DNA from 3 places in the Butyrivibrio sp. FC2001 genome. Region 3 is predicted to be linked to each of the others. Evidence: predicted binding sites of a transcription regulator. Region 3 holds the regulator's gene; each other region holds the start of a gene.
What was found. Region 3 encodes HrcA, which represses chaperone genes, less so after heat shock. Its sites were predicted from a motif close to TGTTAGCACTCNNNNNNNNNGAGTGCTAACA; they were not measured.
Positions count from the first base shown of each region.

Region 1 (6,094 bases), on a different contig from region 3:
CCACAGTTCTTACAAGCAAACAGATGTATCTTCTTGTTACGGTTAGCTTTTTCAATGTGACCACATACAGGACAACACTGACTCGTATAACGAGGGTCAACCTTAATAACAGTAGACTGATTCTGTTTAGCTTTGTAGATAAGTTTCTGTTCAAGGTCATAGAAAGACCAAGATACGGAAACGTAGCGGTCTTTGGTTCTGACGCGTTCTGTAGCATTACGAACGCCCGACAAATCTTCAAGGACAAAGAGTGTATGCTTCGGATTGGATTCAACGAGTGCCTTTGATACCTGGTGGTTAACATCCTGCATCCAACGGTTTTCTCGCTGACCGATAGCTTTTAATCTACGTCTTGAAGATGGTGTCTGACATATTTGGAGTTCTTTACGAAGCTTAGAATAGTGAGCGCGTTTCTGCTTGATGGCTTTACCGCTTACAAATCCAGACTTGTGCTTACTGTTATAAGTGGCAACAACAAAGTTAATACCTCTGTCAATGCCTACAACATTGCAGATATCAGAGATATTACTTTCCTCGACATCATAAGAAACAGGGATATGTAAAAAATATTTACCATGCTTATTTACGAGCTTAGCCGTGCCGAACTTATATATATCGTGGTCGAAGTATTTAGACATCCCTTCAGCGAAATAAGGCAACTTAACACGACCATTCAGCGTGTTTACTGAAAAGCAGTTTTGCGTAAGAGAATAATCTCTGTTCCATACAAGGTCATACTGTGGCTTCTTAAAAGATGGCTGAATCCACTCTTTCTGATTTTCGAGAATGGTTTTATATCTTGCGATAACAGTCTTAAATACAGACTGAGCCATTTGAGATTTAAGTCCAAACTCTTCTCGGAGTGTAGAATACAAAACCTTGTTAAGTGAGAACTGTTTTAGGTCGTGAGTGCGGAACACATAGTCAGATACATAATTACAAGCATCAGAATAAACAGACATGGTTTCATCAAGTAAAACCTTACTGTCTGCATTAACAGATATCTGAATTTTAGCTGTAACTGTCATCTGTTCCATAGTATACCTCATTGTTATTTCACTAAATATATAATATAATAATTATTAGTGAAAGTCAATCATATAGGAGATTCAGTGTATGGAGCAATGGCTAAAAGATGCTAAAGTGCAAGCACAAAACGAAGCAGAGAATTTTGTTCGGGATATGCAATATATAGCGGAACAAAATAACATAGAACCCGAATGGTTTATCGAGGAAGTTGTAAAAAACATTCACAAGATTAAAGATGTTTAATGGCTACAAATTTACAAGGCTCCTCCCACCGCCCAAGGGCAGTGGGTTTCCGCCTACGACAACCGAAAGGATTTTATTTATGAAAAAGGTAATCATTTCTGCTTTTGAACCATTTGATAATGCAAAAACGAATCCATCATATGAAGCTGCAAAGCTTCTTCCGGAGAGAATAGGCGAAGCAGATATTGAAGTGATGAGGCTGCCGGTGGTCTTTGGCGTTGCGGCAGCATTACTTGCAAAAAGAATAGATGAATTAAGACCTGATGCTGTAATCATGCTCGGTGTTGCAGGTACTAGGACAAAGATAACTCCTGAAGTTATTGCAATTAACATAGATGATGCAAGGATTCCTGATAATCAGGGAAACAGTCCAAGGTTCGAGAAAATTGATTCAGACGGGGCTGATGGTATTTTCTCAACACTTCCTGTAGCAGACATGGTTGGGGAAATGACAAAAGGTGGGATCTCTTCTGAGCTTTCATATTCAGCAGGTGCTTATGTGTGTAACGATCTTTTCTATAGGACCATGAATTACCTGAAAACAAAGGGGTTAAGTATTCCCGCTGGATTCATCCATGTCCCAAATCCTTCAGATTCTGAGGAGGTCATAAAATCTGAGCTTAGTATATCTGAAATTGCCAGGGGTATTCAGATATGCATAGAAAAAACTATAAGCAGATGATGCACTTGCAGCCGAATTTGGTGAAAATAGAAATCAACAGGAGAAAGTAGAATGATAAGTGTTGAAGAGTTTAAAAACAAGATTGATGAAACTGGTGACGATTTTCCACTTTTGACTTTGGATGAGTTCTTTGATGGAAACGATGATGAGTATTCCATAGCGCCAAACCAAGCAGATGAAGGGCGTCCTCCTCTTTCAGAAATCTATGAGAGATTTAAATCGCTCGAAAGAGAGGAGAATATTGCTTGGATCAGAGTTTTTCTGCACGATGATACTGAAATAGCAAAACATGATGAAAATGAAGAGCTGTCACTTTACGGAGATTCGATTCTTATATGCACATCCTTAAAAGATGAAGCAATAGAAAACATGGTCGATTGTGAATGGTTACAATCAGGAGGCGTATCGGAATTGGAACTGGGAGAATATATAAATTGTTATCCTGAGATTCCTTCAGGTTTCCGTTGTCTGTCTGTTGAATGGGACTAATTATTAAAGTTATTTTTGGATTAATTCAGAAGTTGAAGAATTCAAGGGTGTAAAGCTTCATTTGGCATATGAGATGAAAAATCGAGACGGTGAGGTTGTATGTCTTGAAAAAATCTTCCCATGCTTTTCTTAATAAAGAAGGTCGTTCCATAAGGATGAAGCAGGAATATCCGGAACTGTTTGAGGTACTAAATAAGGTTACACAGAATAACTGACTGATAAGGAGGGGCATATCAAATGGATACAGGATCTATGAAATGGACGAGAAAACCAAAGGAATTTGTCATAGAAAAGGATAGAATCGTGATTATTACAGAACCTCACACAGATCTGTGGCAGAGGACGTATTATCACTTTAGGAATGATAATGCTCCGGTTCTTCAGTTTGAGACGGAAGATAAGTTCTTTACATTCATAGTAAAAACAGACTTTACAGATAGTCATCACAGATTTGACCAATGCGGGATAGTCATGTACTTAGACTCAGAGAACTGGCTGAAAGGCTCCGTTGAATATGAGAATGATGATTTTCAGCACCTTGGATCCGTGGTAACAAACCATGGATATTCAGATTGGGCAACAACAGCTATTTCCCCTGATATGAAGATCATGTGGTACCGTTTTAGCAGAAGGGAAGATGATTATTGTATCGAATGTTCTCAGGATGGAAAGAACTATACACAGATGAGAGTATGCCATATGTGGGACGGAGCAGGTAAAATCAGCTTTGGAATATATGCCTGCAGCCCGGAGGAGTCAAGCTTTAAAGCAGTCTTTTCAGATATGGTTGTGACAGAATGTTTATGGCAGGCGCATGATGGACAGCAGCCAGATAGCGAAGCCTAAAGTATATTTAGAGAAAGAGAGGAGATGGGCATATGCAGTTTATAATCAAGGCTTATGATGGAGAAGGGATGCTTGAAAAGAGGATGGAGGTGCGTCCACGCCATCTTGAAGGCATGAACAAGCTAAGTGATCATATCATCTGCGCAGGAGGACTATTGGATGAAGAAGGCAAGATGAAGGGATCGGCCCTTATCATGGAATTTGATTCCAGGCAAGAGCTTGATGAATACATTAAAAACGAGCCCTATGTATTAGAGGGTGTCTGGGAAAAAATCGATATTGATACAATGAATGTAGTCATCGCAAATGGCATAAAATAATACGACAGGAAGATAATGATGAGAACATTTTTTATTGGTAACGGCCACAAATGTTTTAATGGCATCCCTAAAATCTATATGGATGATATGAAGTAAATGCAGATGGATTATTTTTGGAAACAGCAGGACGATCTTCCTGCAGGTATAGGGTATGGATTGTTTAGCATAGAGCATATTATAAGTATTGTTGTTGTCCTGGCTCTTGTGGTTTTAGCAGCCGTCCTTATTAATCACTTCAGCGAAGATAAAAAGGAACGGATAAATAAGACTATTCCGGTAGCGATGCTGATACTGGAGGTTTTCAAAGACCTTTATCTTTTAAGGGTAGGGCATTTTGGTATAGGATATCTGCCTCTTCACATATGCAGTATTGGAATATTTGTCTTTCTTGTAAGTGAATATGCTCCATTTGCGAAGATTAAGGAAATATTTGGTGAGATAGCATATATCCTCATAATGCCAGCTTCATTATGTGCACTTATGTTTCCAGACTGGGCAGATCTTTACCCTGTTTGGAATTTCATGAACTTGTACAGCTATTTGTGGCACGGACTCCTTATACTGTATCCGATACTTCTAAAGCTGGAAGGTGAAATTAAACCTGATCTCAGACATATTCATTATGAGATTATTTTCCTTATGATTGTGGTTCCTCCAATACTTCTGTTTGATAAGAAATTTGGTTGTAATTATTTTTTTGTAAACTGGCCTTTAAAGGGGACACCACTTGCTTTAATAGAATATATATTTGGCATGAAATATTACATTGTGGGATATGGGGTACTTGCACTTGCAGTTCTTATCATGATGTATGTCGTTACGGGTATTATTAATAAGCAAAATTGAAGGCTGTTCATATCATATAGAGAACGGAATTATCTTATAAAAATAATTAGCACTCTACTTGACAGAGTGCTAATTTGGTGTTATACCATATATAGAACAAAGGAACAGAGAAGACCATAAGGACTGAAGTTCCCTAGATCTAAACCCTCCGTCCCAATGCTCAAAAATAAATGTTTTTGATGCAAAGGAGGAAAAAACTATGTTAGCACCTAGTATTTTTGAAGAAAATCTTTTTGACAATCTGTTCAATTTCCAGGATTTCAGAGAACTGAACAACATGGAGCGGAAGCTCTACGGACGTCACGCCGACAGGCTGATGAAGACTGATGTTAAGGAAGAGGATAACCAGTATGAAGTTAGTGTTGATCTTCCTGGTTTTGCCAAAGAGGATATTAACCTTGAACTGAATGACGGATACCTTACAATCAGTGCTTCAAAAAACATGAACAATGACAAGAATGATAAGAAAGGACGTCTGATCAGGCAGGAGCGATACAGTGGCTCGATGCAGAGAAGCTTCTATGTAGGCGACCAGATTACAGAAGAGGATGTAAAAGCATCCTTCAAACATGGAGTTCTTTCATTGACGATACCTAAGAAGGAGCAGCAAAAGCTTCCTGAAAAGAAACATATAATGATTGCCTAAAGGCATAACAACATAAAACTCCTAATAACAACGTAATAATAAGCGACCCGGGAACACTTCCGGGCCGCTTATTTTATATGTAATGATAAAATTGCTGTTAATAGTTACTTGGGTTTGTATCAAATTACTTATTCTGTAAAAGTATAGTGAAAATGCTCCCTAATCCAAACGGGTTAAGGAGCATTTTTTTAAATCGATACTACTTCCTGCTTAACTATGGAAAGAAGAGCTTCATCCAGTTCTTCATCGGTGTCACAGCAATTTGGAAGATAAGTACAGTTCTCAATAGGGGCATTCAATAATGTTTTCGCCCAGGTGCATGCAAGGGCATAGCGTCCATACAGGTAATGCATATGGAATCCGTCGCGGCATATGGATTTTCCACCCCTGGCTACATCGAATTCAGGATGCTTTCTGATATTCTGAATGACATCTCCGCAGGGGATAAGCGGAATATTATATTTATCTGCTATCGTATGATAATTTGCTCTGGAACGTCTGTACATCTCAAGCTGATCGCGATTGTAACGGATAAAACAACCGTGATCGCTATCAATTTCATAAGCCCAGGTCTGCTGCATACATATCTGAGCGCCAGGGACCTCTTTCTTTATATAGTCAAACATAAGTCCTGCGAAAGGCTCATATGTATCGAGCCAGCCACTGTCGTGGCTGGATTGCTGAGTTACAATATAATCCCATGGTTTACTATGAAGAATATCCTGTATGCTTACATATCTGTCTGTAACTACGCCGTTTTCCTGATACTGATATGCATGTTCATTTTTCTCTATATTCTCCCAATGACGCTCAAGGGGGCATCCTCCTATATACAGATTTACTACATGAACAGGGATGTCCATGCTCTTGCAAACATCATAAAGATACGCTGTTGCATCACGGGAAAAACTGTTGCCAATTGCCAGAATGTAAGTAGTTTTCATATTGTCTCTCCATCAAATTAAAGTATTATTGTCATTATTCAGATAAGCT
Region 1 is NZ_AUJH01000032.1:132-6,225, forward strand. It holds gene G601_RS0113315 (RNA-guided endonuclease TnpB family protein) at 1-1,037, opposite strand, end outside; gene G601_RS26230 (hypothetical protein) at 1,117-1,272, shown strand; gene G601_RS0113325 (pyroglutamyl-peptidase I) at 1,352-1,954, shown strand; gene G601_RS0113330 (hypothetical protein) at 2,006-2,443, shown strand; gene G601_RS0113335 (DUF1349 domain-containing protein) at 2,681-3,289, shown strand; gene G601_RS0113340 (YciI family protein) at 3,322-3,609, shown strand; gene G601_RS0113350 (YwaF family protein) at 3,712-4,455, shown strand; gene G601_RS0113355 (Hsp20/alpha crystallin family protein) at 4,655-5,101, shown strand; gene G601_RS0113360 (DUF4886 domain-containing protein) at 5,290-6,045, opposite strand; gene G601_RS23260 (discoidin domain-containing protein) at 6,084-6,094, opposite strand, start outside.
Region 1: a site for HrcA is predicted at 4,500-4,530, ahead of G601_RS0113355 (Hsp20/alpha crystallin family protein). Genes of this name have one in related genera too.

Region 2 (6,094 bases), on a different contig from region 3:
AAGACCTGTATTTACAAGTACTGAAGAGGTTGAGATGGAGGAGCTGTCTGATGAGCAGAAGACCTTTAAGATGACAGTTACGGTAGGCTCATCCAAGGATGCACTTGAGGCAGATGCAACGGCAATCACAATTCCCAATGCTGACGATATCAGAGGAAACATAACACTTCCTGACAAGGGTGAGAATGGATCAGAAATCACATGGAAATCTTCTGCACCTCAGATTGTATCCGATGAGGATAACGGAAACTTTAAGAAGGGTGTTGTAAACAGAACAGATAAGGATGAGAAAGTAACACTTACAGCAACTCTTACAATTGGATCAGAGACTGTAGAAAGAGACATCGAGCTTACAGTAAAGGCTAAGGCTGCAGAAAAGAACCTTACCCACTATCTGTTTGCATATTTCACAGGTGAAAACACAGCTAACGGAGAGCAGATATACTTTGCAGACAGTGAGGACGGTCTTAACTGGTCAGCACTTAACGTAGGTGATCCTGTAATCAAATCAACATTAGGTGAAAAGGGTCTTCGTGATCCCTTCATTATAAGATCACCTGAGGGTGATAAGTTCTATCTTATAGCTACAGACCTTAAGATCAACAATGGACGCGGCTGGGGACTTGCTCAGACTGATGGTTCCAAGAGTATCATGGTTTGGGAGTCTACAGACCTGGTGAACTGGGGCGAGCAGCGTATGGTAAAGGTTGCGGACGATGCAGCCGGCTGCACCTGGGCTCCGGAAGCTTTCTATGATGATGAGACAGGTGAATACATAGTATTCTGGGCATCAATGATAGATAACTATCATAAGGTATGGTATGCAACCACAAGAGATTTCTATACCTTCTCAGAACCTAAGGTATGGATTCACTTAAAGAATAAAAACGGTGAAAATATCAGTGTTATCGACACATCTGTAATAGCTGTGGATAATGCAGACGGAACAAAGACCTATTATCGTATCTCAAAAGATGAAGCTGGTTCACATGCTGCAGTAGCAGAGGGTGATCCTGATAGCGGTAAGTTTGAAATTCTGGAAACTGCATCATCACTTACAGGTGAGTGGACACGTATTCCTTCAAGCTTCCTCAACGAGAATCAGTGGGTTGAAGGCGGAACAATTTTCAAGTTCAACAATGAAAACAAGTGGTGCATGCTCCTTGATAACTTTAGCGGCGGTGGATATTATCCCTGCCTGACCACAGATATTGGAAGCGGAAACTTCAAGAGACTTGAGTCAGGAGAGTACTCATTCCCGTCCACAATGAGACACGGAACAGTAATCGGAATAACCGATGAAGAGTATAAGGCCATTGAGAAAAAATGGGCTTATGATGACAGCGACATAACCTATCCCACATCTCTTGCAGAAGCTGCAATCGCTCATTTTACATTCGATGATGAGGAAACAGGCTTTGCAGGAAACGGTGCAGTAGCAACTCCCGGTGAGAGCGGATATGATGTGGCTGATCGAGATGGCAATAAGGCAATTAAGCTCGATAGAAAATCAAAGCAGTACCTTACTCTTACAAACGAGGATGGCTCTTCACTTCTTTCAGGGCTTGATGAACTGACTGTAAACTACTGGAGTAATACTGAGGTTAAAAATGAAACCCAGTGGCTGTTCTATGCAGCAGGAAGCTCAGATACTCCGCAGAATAACAACGAGCATTACCTTGGAATCATTGATCCTTTAACAAATGATAAGCTCCTTCATGTTGAGAGATACGACAATCATGGTTCAAGAAGTACCAACAATGCTGCAGATATCACCAGATACAGCAACAAGTGGAAGATGGTAACAGTTGTATTCATGAAGGATATGACCAAGCTCTATGTAAACGGCAAGCTTGTAAGCGCAGTTAACAGTGATGTTGTTATTTCAGATATCCTTGGTGAAAACGGAATTACTCAGATAGGTAAAGCTAACTGGGGAGGCGGTGAATACACAACAGCCATGATAGATGAGTACAGCATTTTTGACAGACCCATTAACAGTGCAGAGGTTATGAAGCTCTACAATGGAGAAGTCGATTTTGATAAGACTCCAGCTAATACCGACCCCGAGCCTCAGCCTGAACCTGCTCCTCAGCCCGGAGATACACCGGAAGAAAAGCCTGAGGAGGAGTCTAACGTTAAACCTGAGGATAAGCCCGCAAACCAGGAGACTCAGCCTGAAAGCAAGCCTGAGACTGTTTCAGCAGATGATAAGTCAGAACAGACAACTGTAAAGGAAGATTCAACAGTTGTAACCGGTAAGGTTAGCAAGATCAAAAAGGGCAAGAACAAAGGTAAGTATAAGCTTGTTCTTGATGATGGAAGTACAGTTAAGGGACTTGTTAAGTTAAATGGAAAGCTCTACTACTTCAACAGCAAGGGCATTGCCAAGAAGGGCTTCCACAAGGTTGATGGTAAGAAATACTATACCAATGCCAAGGGAAAGGTCCTCACAGGTCTTAAGATGATCAAAGGAAAGCTTTTCTATTTTGATAAGTCAGGAGTAATGCAGACAGGAAAGGTTAAGATCGGAAAGCTTGTTTATCACTTTGGTAAGAACGGAAAGCTTAAGAAGATCAGCTTGGGAAAAAAGAAATAATCTATACAAAAATACCCTGCAGCTTTATTAAAGGCTGCAGGGCTTTTTTAATCATTCTCAGAAATAAAACTCTCTAATTTTTCGACAAACATCTGACCCATTTCACTTAAGGATACTCCCTTTCTTGTGATGTAACCAAAGGTAAGGGTTTCGTCCTCTTTTAGCTTGATATGCGTAAGATCAGAGGAATTAAGGCTGTCGCCAAGCATCGCTGCACCGACAGCATAGCCGTTAAGACCAAGCATAAGCTCTATGGAAGTAGCACGTTCGTTGGTGCTTATAACCTTTTTGTAATCATAGGTTGCAAGAGCTTCCTCTCTGTAATAGAAGGAGGTATTATCACCCTGGTCAAAAACCATGCAGGGATAGTCCTGCAGATCCTCAAGGGAAAGCTCCTCCCTGTCAGCAAGAGGGTGGTCCTTTCTTAAATAGACGTAGGTGTTTCTGGTGAAAAGCTCATGGAATTCAAGGGAAGCATCTGCGAATATCTTTTTAAAGGTATTCTTATTGAAATCACTAAGGGCAATAACACCAATTTCACTCTTTAAGGTCTTTACGTCTTCAATAACTTCGCTTGTCTGAGTTTCCTTGATTGAAAACTGATATTCATCATAATCATATTCCTTTACGGTATCGATAAAGGCATTAACTGCGATGGTGTAGTGCTGCATTGAAACTGAAAAGGTGGGCTTTACGCTTCCCTTATTAAGATATTTTTCTTCCACCTTTGCAAACTGCTCAACAGCATTCCTTGCGTAAGCTATAAATGATGCACCGGCTGAGGTTGTAACAACACCATTGTGTACTCGTTCAAAAATCTGGATTCCGAGCTCCTTTTCCAAATCTCGCACTGCACTGGAAAGACCGGGCTGAGATACGTATAGTATGTCAGCGGCCTTTCTTATGGAACACTCCTCGTCGATTGCTATAACATATTTAAGTTGTAATATTGTCATGGTTTGATACCTCATTATTTTATTTACCTACTAATATACCATATAAATAGTATATTAGTTTCATGTTTTCTGACATGAGGGAAATTTTTATAAAATAATTAGCACTCACTTGACAAGAGTGCTAACAAGTGTTATAACAGTTATAGAACAAGGGAACAGAAATAAAGGGAGCAATAATAATTGTAAAGTCTCCGGTTCCGATGCTCGAAGAAAATAAAAGTCATATATATAGGAGGTAATTATTATGTTGATGCCTAGTATTTTTGATGAGAAGTTATTTGATAACTGGTTTGATTTCCCGATGTTTAACGACTTCGATAACACCGAGAGGAAGCTCTACGGAAGACATCCTGAGAGACTGATGAAGACTGATGTTCATGAGTCTGAGGATCACTATGAAGTTGACATAGATCTTCCGGGATTTAAGAAGGAAGAGATTACCCTTGAGCTTGATAACGGATACCTTACAGTAGGCGCTGCTAAGGGCCTTGATAAGGATGAGACAGACAGTAAGGGTAAGCTCATCAGACAGGAGCGCTACAGCGGATCAATGCAGAGAAGCTTCTATGTAGGTGAGAATCTTACAGAAGAAGATATCAAGGCAAGCTTCAAGGATGGCGTACTTAGTCTCAATGTTCCTAAGAAGGAGCAGGCTAAGGTTCCTGAGAAGAAGATGATAATGATAGAAGGCTGATTAGAAGTAAGAAGCAGATAGTCAAGATAATTCCACCTAAAAACTCTTAAATATGTTGCTTTAAACGGCTCGGTGCAAAGATTACACCGGGCCGTTTCTTTGCTGTAGCTATAAGAAAGACTTTTAGCTATATACCAATAATTCGTATATTAAGGTAATAAAAAATAATGTATAATAATTAAGTTGAATAAAATGTTTTTTTAAGCGAGGAGGATATGTATGAAGAAAAAGTTTGGCATTAGGGAAGTTGTAGCAGTGGGCATAGGAACCGCTCTTTTTGTGGCTCTTACGTCTGTTCAGGTTCCGCTGGTTGTTATCCCTAATACGGATCTTCAGCCCAGAATGGCTGTTATGGCTTTCTTTGCTACGGTTTTTGGACCTATAGTTGGGGGAATTATAGGGTTACTTGGACATGCGCTCGGAGATGCTATCTTTTGGGGCTCTGTATGGTGGAGCTGGGTTATCCCGGATGGAATTGTAGGTGCGATCATCGGTATATTTGCTAAGCAGTATGCTGTTAAGGATGGTGGCTTTACAAAAAAGAGCTCTATATCTATTTTTAACGGTGTTCAGATTGCTGCAAATGCAATTGCATGGATTGCTGTTGCACCTGCACTTGATATTTTGATCTATGCTGAACCTGTAAATAAAGTCTTCACACAGGGTGCGTTTGCTTTCCTTGGAAATATAATCATTATCGGTATCCTTGGAACTCTTATTATTGCCGGCTATTCCAAGATTGCAGAGAAATCAAATAATCTGTCAGTGGAGGAATAATCATTAAGTGAGAGAGCCTATAATTGAGTTTAAGGATTTTTCATTTAAATACAGATCTCAGAAGGAGCCAACTCTTAAGAATATTAACCTGAAGATTTATCCCGGTGAAAAGATCCTGATCGCAGGACGGTCAGGCTGCGGAAAATCTACGCTGGCTCACTGCCTGAATGCACTGATCCCGGGATCCATCCAGGGTGATATCAGCGGTAATCTCCGAGTTTGCGGTAACGATCCCGGCAAGCTCGGAGTTTTTGGAATGTCCAAAATCGTAGGAACTGTGCTTCAGGATACGGATGGTCAGTTTATAGCTCTCACTGTTGCTGAGGATTTGGCGTTTGCCCTTGAAAATGAGAACACACCTCAGGACGAACTTTTTGAAAAGGTAGGAGATGTGGCTAAAAAGCTTGATATTTCCGATCTTTTAGAGTGTGCTCCGGGTGAACTCTCCGGAGGCCAGAAGCAGAGAGTATCTCTCGGTGGAGTAATGGTCTGCGATGTCAAAATTCTTCTTTTTGACGAGCCCTTGGCAAATCTGGATCCTGCCACCGGAAAGAGAACCATAGAGCTTATGGATGATCTGTGTAAAAACGACGACATGACCGTTGTGATAGTGGAGCACAGAATAGAGGATGTTCTTCACAGAGATATCGACAGAGTAGTTGTTCTTAGTGAAGGTGAGATTGTAGCGGACATGACTCCCGATGAGCTTTTGTGCTCTGACGTTCTTTCGACCCACGGTATACGTGAGCCTCTCTATATTACTGCGCTTAAGGCTGCGGGGGCTGACATTACCCCGGATACTCATCCGCAACATATAGAATCGATGCTAATCGATCCCTATAAAGAAAATGTAATACAATGGTTTCATAAGACAGAGAGACAAAAGAGCGAAACCTGCGATGATACGATCTTAGAAATTGAGAACCTCTGCTTTAGCTATGACGGAATTAACAAGACGGTAGACAATGCCAGCTTCAAGGTAAAACGCGGTGAGCTCTTTGCTCTTGTGGGTAAAAACGGTGCAGGAAAATCCACCCTGTCATCACTTATCTGCGGTTTTAATAAACC
Region 2 is NZ_KE384132.1:143,686-149,779, forward strand. It holds gene G601_RS25210 (family 43 glycosylhydrolase) at 1-2,599, shown strand, start outside; gene G601_RS0114365 (LysR family transcriptional regulator) at 2,647-3,555, opposite strand; gene G601_RS0114370 (Hsp20/alpha crystallin family protein) at 3,800-4,249, shown strand; gene G601_RS0114375 (ECF-type riboflavin transporter substrate-binding protein) at 4,469-5,026, shown strand; gene G601_RS0114380 (ABC transporter ATP-binding protein) at 5,034-6,094, shown strand, end outside.
Region 2: a site for HrcA is predicted at 3,652-3,682, ahead of G601_RS0114370 (Hsp20/alpha crystallin family protein). Genes of this name have one in related genera too.

Region 3 (6,094 bases):
TTCACATGGGGAAGGTATCTGCTTACGAAGCAAGGCAGGAGGGCGTGAGGCTTTCCTCCGGAGAGTGGATTGTTTTCATGGATGCTGATGATAAGGTGGTGCCTGAGCTTATTAGTGAAATTCAGGCTGCAATAGAAAAGTATTCATCCAAAGATGATGATATTGATGTTATCCTTTACAATGCAGCCGAGCTTCATACGCCTGACAGAAGGATGTTTAATTTCCCTTTTTCAGAGGATATGATCTACGGGCCTGACAACAGGCAGGATTTCCACAGGCTGATGTGCAGTGGGGATTCCCTTAATGCAATGTGGAATAAGTGTATAAAAAGGGAGCTTGCCCTTGAGACCTGCCTATCTGATGGAAGGCGCTTAAATCACGGAGAGGATCTTTTGCAGACTGCAGCCATAATTGATAAGGCAAAGGGTATTGCATATCTTGACCGCATACTGTATCTTTACAGGATAAATGAGGAAGGACTTACAGGAAGCTACCACGAGGAGTTTCTTGATAATCAGGCAAGGGCCTGGGAAGCCTTTGATGAGTTTGCCCATAAATGGTGCGGCGATAAGTATGATGAGATCATAACGCAGAGAAAGGCTCTTACCTGTACCATTGGAATGAAGAAGCTTATTTATTCAAATCTTCCTGCCAAAGATATAAAAGGAAAGATCAATAAAATGATGGTGACGGATTTTTATAAGAAATACGCGCTGCTGGAGCTGCCTGACTGGGCGCCTGAGGAGGATGTTTTCGTACACGGGCTTCAGGTGGAGCAGGGTGCAGACATGAGGCTTTTTCGCTCAGGTCTTAAGCATAAGTTAAAGTCCTATATTAAAGCGAGGATCAGAAAAAATGGTATATGATTGTATTCCGTTTTTTAATGAGGTTGATATATTAAAGCTTAGACTGAATATTCTCAGCCCGTATGTTGATAAATTCATAATCGAGGAAGCAACCATGACCTTTTCGGGAGAGGAGAAGGAGCTCTGCTTTGAGAAAAACAAGGAGCTCTACAAGGATTACCTTGACCGCATAGAATACGTGGTTGTAACGGACACACCCAAGGAAGCGCTGACTCACGAGAGAGACTATTTCCAGAAAAACTATCTGGAGGAGGGCTTAAAGAGAGTCGGAGCGACAGAGGATGACATAATCCTTTTGGGAGATGTGGATGAGATTCCCAATCCTAAGGTTTTGGAAGATATTATAAAGAACTTCGATAAGAGCAGGGTTTATCACCTGGCACAGAGAAACTTCTATGGCTTTTTTAATATGGAGGAAAAGTCGGGAAAGCTTTTGTCGATAACAGGAGATTTTCCTGAGATTGCGGTACCGGACAGAAAGTGGCTCGGCACAAAGATAACTTCTATAGATAATATTCCGGGAGAAGGAATAGTCAGATTAAGAGATCTTGTACCACCTACTGATGAGAGATCAGTGAGAGTTGCGGATGGCGGCTGGCATTTTGGCTACATGGGAGGATATCACGAGACGAATCCCGCCAAGAGAATTGGCGTTAAGGTCAAGGCTGCGGCTCATCAGGAGTACAACGACAGAGAAATACTTGCAGAGACCATGGACAGACTGGTGCTTGGTCAGGATATATTTGGAAGAGATGCAAAATTCGAAAGAGTTCAGATAGATGACACATACCCTGCGTACTTAAGGGAGCATATTGGGGAATATGACTTCCTGGTTATGCCTGAGATTACAGCTTTTTCAAGGCTGTATCACAGGTTTGATATCACAGTGGGGAGATTTTGCAGAAAAGCTTATCATAAGCTGAGGAGGATGCTGAAGTAAGGTAGCAGAGGCAGAGCATAGCTGCCATCAGGCTACGAGGAGTTAACCGGAGGAGTGGTATTATGAGCACAAATTTATCCAAAAGGATGTCGAGCCTCAGGGTTTCGCCGACCACCGCGCTTTTTGCCAAGGTGGAGGAGATGAAGCGTAAGGGCGAGGACATCGTTTCACTTAATGTGGGAGAACCTGATTTCCCAACACCCGAGCATATCAAGGAGGCCGGGATAAAGGCTATCAGGGATGATTTTACGAAGTATACGACTGGAAATGGAATTGCGCCTTTAAGAGAGGCGATTATAGAGAAGCTCCGCAGGGACAACGGCGTCACCTACGGAATGGATGAGGTTGCTGTCATGGTTGGTGCGAAGCAGGCGTTGTTTGCTGCGCTTTGTGCTGTTGCCGGTGAGGGTGATGAGGTAATTATCCCGACACCGTGCTACGTCAGCTATCCCGATATGGTCAGCCTTGCAGGCGGTACTCCTGTAATGGTAGGCAGAAACGATGATTTTTCACTTGATCTTAAGGCTATTGAGGATGCTTGTAACGAGCACACCAAGGCCGTCATTATATGTACTCCCGACAATCCCACCGGTAAGGTTTATGGTGAGGAGGAGCTCAGGGGGCTTGCGGAGATCGCAGTCCGCAAAGATATCTTTGTTATTTCCGATGAAATCTATGAAAAAATAATATTTGAAGGAAGTCGTCACTTCAGTATTTCTTCTATAGAAGGGATGAAGGACAGAACAATCGTGGTTAACGGTTTTTCAAAGACCTATTCCATGACTGGCTGGCGACTTGGATACGTATGCGGAAGACGCGATGTGATAGCCAATTCCATCAAGGTTCAGAGTCAGACTACCACAACTCCGCCGAGTATATCCCAATATGCGGCTGTTGAGGCTTTAAACGGCCCTCAGGACTGCGTGGCATATATGACAGCAGAGTTTGAAAAAAGAAGGAATTACGTTCAGGAGAGACTTTCAAAGATACCTGGCGTTGTGAGTCACGAGATCCAGGGCGCTTTTTATGCGTTCTTTGATATAAGAAATTTTCTCGGTAAAGAATACGAGGGCTATGGAGTTATCGAAAAGGATACGGAGCTTTGTGAGTATCTTTTGGAAAAACACCACGTTGCAGCGATGCCCGGAAGTGCTTATTTTGCGCCTGGTTTCTTGAGAATTTCCTTTGCATCATCCATGGAAGTGCTTAAAATGGCGTTTGACAGAATCGAAATTGGTCTAAATGCGCATAAATGTTGACTTTTTTTCGAATTTGTACTAAACTCAAAAACGTAATGATAAATTTGCAAAAACGCAAAGCATGCGTTCCTTACGTGAAAGAGAGGGAGATATGGCTGACGACAAGTTGAGAGAAGCAGCTTTAAAGCCGATTGCGACTATCAAGAAACCGGTAATTGCTGCAGAAAAGAAAGAAGAAGCAAAGACTGTAGATGCAGCTGAGGCTAAGAAGGAAGAGGCTAAGGCAGCAAAGAAACCTGCAGCTAAGAAGACAGCAGCAAAGAAGACTACTGTTAAGAAGGCAACACCTGTAAAGGCTGCTGAGAAGAAGGAAGAGAAGCCCGCAGCTAAGAAGCCTGCAGCTAAAAAGGCACCTGTTAAGAAGGCTACAGCTACTAAGGCTGCTGCAAAGAAGACTGAGACCAAGAAGGCTGAGGCTGAGCCCGAAGCAAAGAAACCTGCAGCTAAAAAGGCACCTGCTAAGAAGGCTACAACTACAAAGGCTGCTGCAACAAAGACAAATATCGTTCTTCAGTTCGCAGACAAGAGTGTTACTTATGACACCTTCGTTGAGAATGCTAAGAACGTTTGGCAGTATGACATGGGTAGAAAAGTTTCCGAGATCAAGACTCTTGAGCTTTATGTTAAGCCTGAGGACGGAAAAGTATATTTTGTTGTTAACGGCGAAGTTCACGCTGAATTCAACTTATAATTGTGTGAGCATATTATCCCCGAGGATTATTCCTCGGGGTTTTTTCTTTGTATTGACATTAGGAATTTATAGTGGTAATTTATTCTCAGAAGATGTTAGCACTCAACCTTAATGAGTGCTAACACAAAACAAAAAGGAGGTAATCTGATGCAACTGGATGACAGGAAAAAGAAAATACTGCATGCAATTGTTCGCAATTACCTCGAGACAGGCGAGCCTGTCGGCAGCAGAACTATTTCAAAATATACGGATTTGAATCTCAGTTCTGCCACTATCAGAAATGAGATGGCAGATCTTGAGGAGATGGGACTTATATTACAGCCCCACACTTCCGCGGGACGAATTCCTTCAGACCAGGGATATCGAGTTTATGTAGACGAGATGCTGGCTGAGAAGGAACAGGAAGTTGAGAATATGAAGGAGATGCTTCTTGATAAGGAAGAGAAGCTTGATAAGCTCCTTAAGCAGGTTGCCAAGACCCTGGCGGTCGATACCAACTACGCTTCAATGATCTCAGCACCCGTGATCCGCAGGAACAAGCTTAAATTCGTTCAGCTTTCAAGAGTGGATGCGGAACATCTCCTTACCACTATTGTTATAGAAGGTAATGTGATCAAGAATCGCATGATAGAGGTGGAGCAGGAGCTTTCCGAAGCAGATATGCTTAAGCTCAACATCCTGCTCAATACCAGACTTGCAGGTCTTTCGGTTGAGGATATCAACCTGGGACTTATAACCGCCATGAAGCAGGAGGCGGGAATACACAGCGAGATAATCGACAGGATACTGGATACAGCCGGTGAAGCAATTACAGAGGATGAGGATCTTCAGATTTACACCAGCGGCGCCAATAACATCTTCAGATATCCCGAGCTTGCTGATAAGGATAGAGCAAGTGATCTTATTACTACCTTTGAGGATAAGAGCGATCTTACAAGTATCGTAGAGAATGCTCTTCAGTCTTCATCAGAGGAGACAGGAATTCAGGTTTACATCGGTAATGAGTCACCGGTTCAGTCCATGAAGGACTGCAGCGTCGTGACTGCAACCTATGACCTGGGTGAAGGAATGCGAGGAACGGTAGGTATTATCGGACCCAAGCGAATGGATTATGACAAAGTTGTCGGGGCGCTTAAGAATATGATGAGAGCGCTGGATGATTTATATAAAAAAGAGTAGAACCAGTAAGGAGTATTTAAATTGAGTAAGGAAGTAAAGAAGGACGTTAATAAAGAGTCCGGAAAGAAGACATCAAAGGAGCTTCAGCAGGAAGTAGCTGAGAAGGCAAAACAGGTTGCAGATGCTGCAAACAAGGTTGCCGAGGCCGCTGAGGAAGAGGCTGCCGCTGCTGAGAGCGCAGAAGCAGGTGCTGAAGGCGCTGAGAACGGCGAAGGCGAGAAGAAAGGTCTTTTCGGTAAAAAAGAAAAGAAGAATCCCTTCAAAGAGAAGTTTGAGGAGATGCAGGACAAATATCTGCGTCAGGTTGCGGAGTTTGAGAACTTCCGTAAGAGAACCGATAAAGAAAAATCTCAGATGTTCGATCAGGGAGCATCAAATGTACTTGAAAAGATTCTTCCTGTTGTTGATAACTTCGAAAGAGGACTTGCTGCAGTCCCTGAAGAAGAGAAGAATTCCGCTTTTGCAGATGGAATGAACATGATATACAAGCAGCTCATGAAGCAGATGGAGGATCTTGGTGTTACTCCCATCGAAGCTGTAGGAAAGGAATTTGATCCTAATTTCCACAACGCTGTAATGCAGGTTGAGAGCGAAGATGTCGAGGAAGGATTCGTAGCACAGGAGCTTCAGAAGGGTTATATGTACCGCGACACAGTGCTTAGACACAGCATGGTTGCCGTTGCTAGATAAAACAATTCAATCATTTAGATTTATATATGGAGGAATAAAAAATGAGTAAGATCATAGGTATCGACTTAGGAACAACTAACAGCTGCGTAGCTGTTATGGAGGGTGGTCAGCCCACAGTTATAGCTAATGCAGAGGGTGCAAGAACAACACCTTCTATCGTAGCTTTCACAAAGAATGGCGAGCGTCTTGTAGGTGAGCCCGCTAAGCGTCAGGCAGTAACAAATGCTGAGAACACAATCTCTTCAATCAAGAGAGATATGGGTACAGATAACGGCCGTACAATCGATGGCAAGAAGTATTCACCTCAGCAGATCTCAGCTATGATTCTTCAGAAGCTGAAGGCAGACGCAGAACAGTATCTCGGCGAAAAAGTAACAGAGGCAGTAATCACAGTACCCGCATACTTCAATGATGCTCAGCGTCAGGCTACTAAGGATGCTGGTAAGATTGCAGGTCTTGATGTAAAGCG
Region 3 is NZ_AUJH01000003.1:261,843-267,936, forward strand. It holds gene G601_RS0101140 (glycosyltransferase family 2 protein) at 1-866, shown strand, start outside; gene G601_RS0101145 (glycosyl transferase GT17 family protein) at 856-1,806, shown strand; gene G601_RS0101150 (pyridoxal phosphate-dependent aminotransferase) at 1,869-3,065, shown strand; gene G601_RS0101155 (DUF6465 family protein) at 3,157-3,756, shown strand; gene hrcA (heat-inducible transcriptional repressor HrcA) at 3,904-4,935, shown strand; gene grpE (nucleotide exchange factor GrpE) at 4,957-5,625, shown strand; gene dnaK (molecular chaperone DnaK) at 5,667-6,094, shown strand, end outside.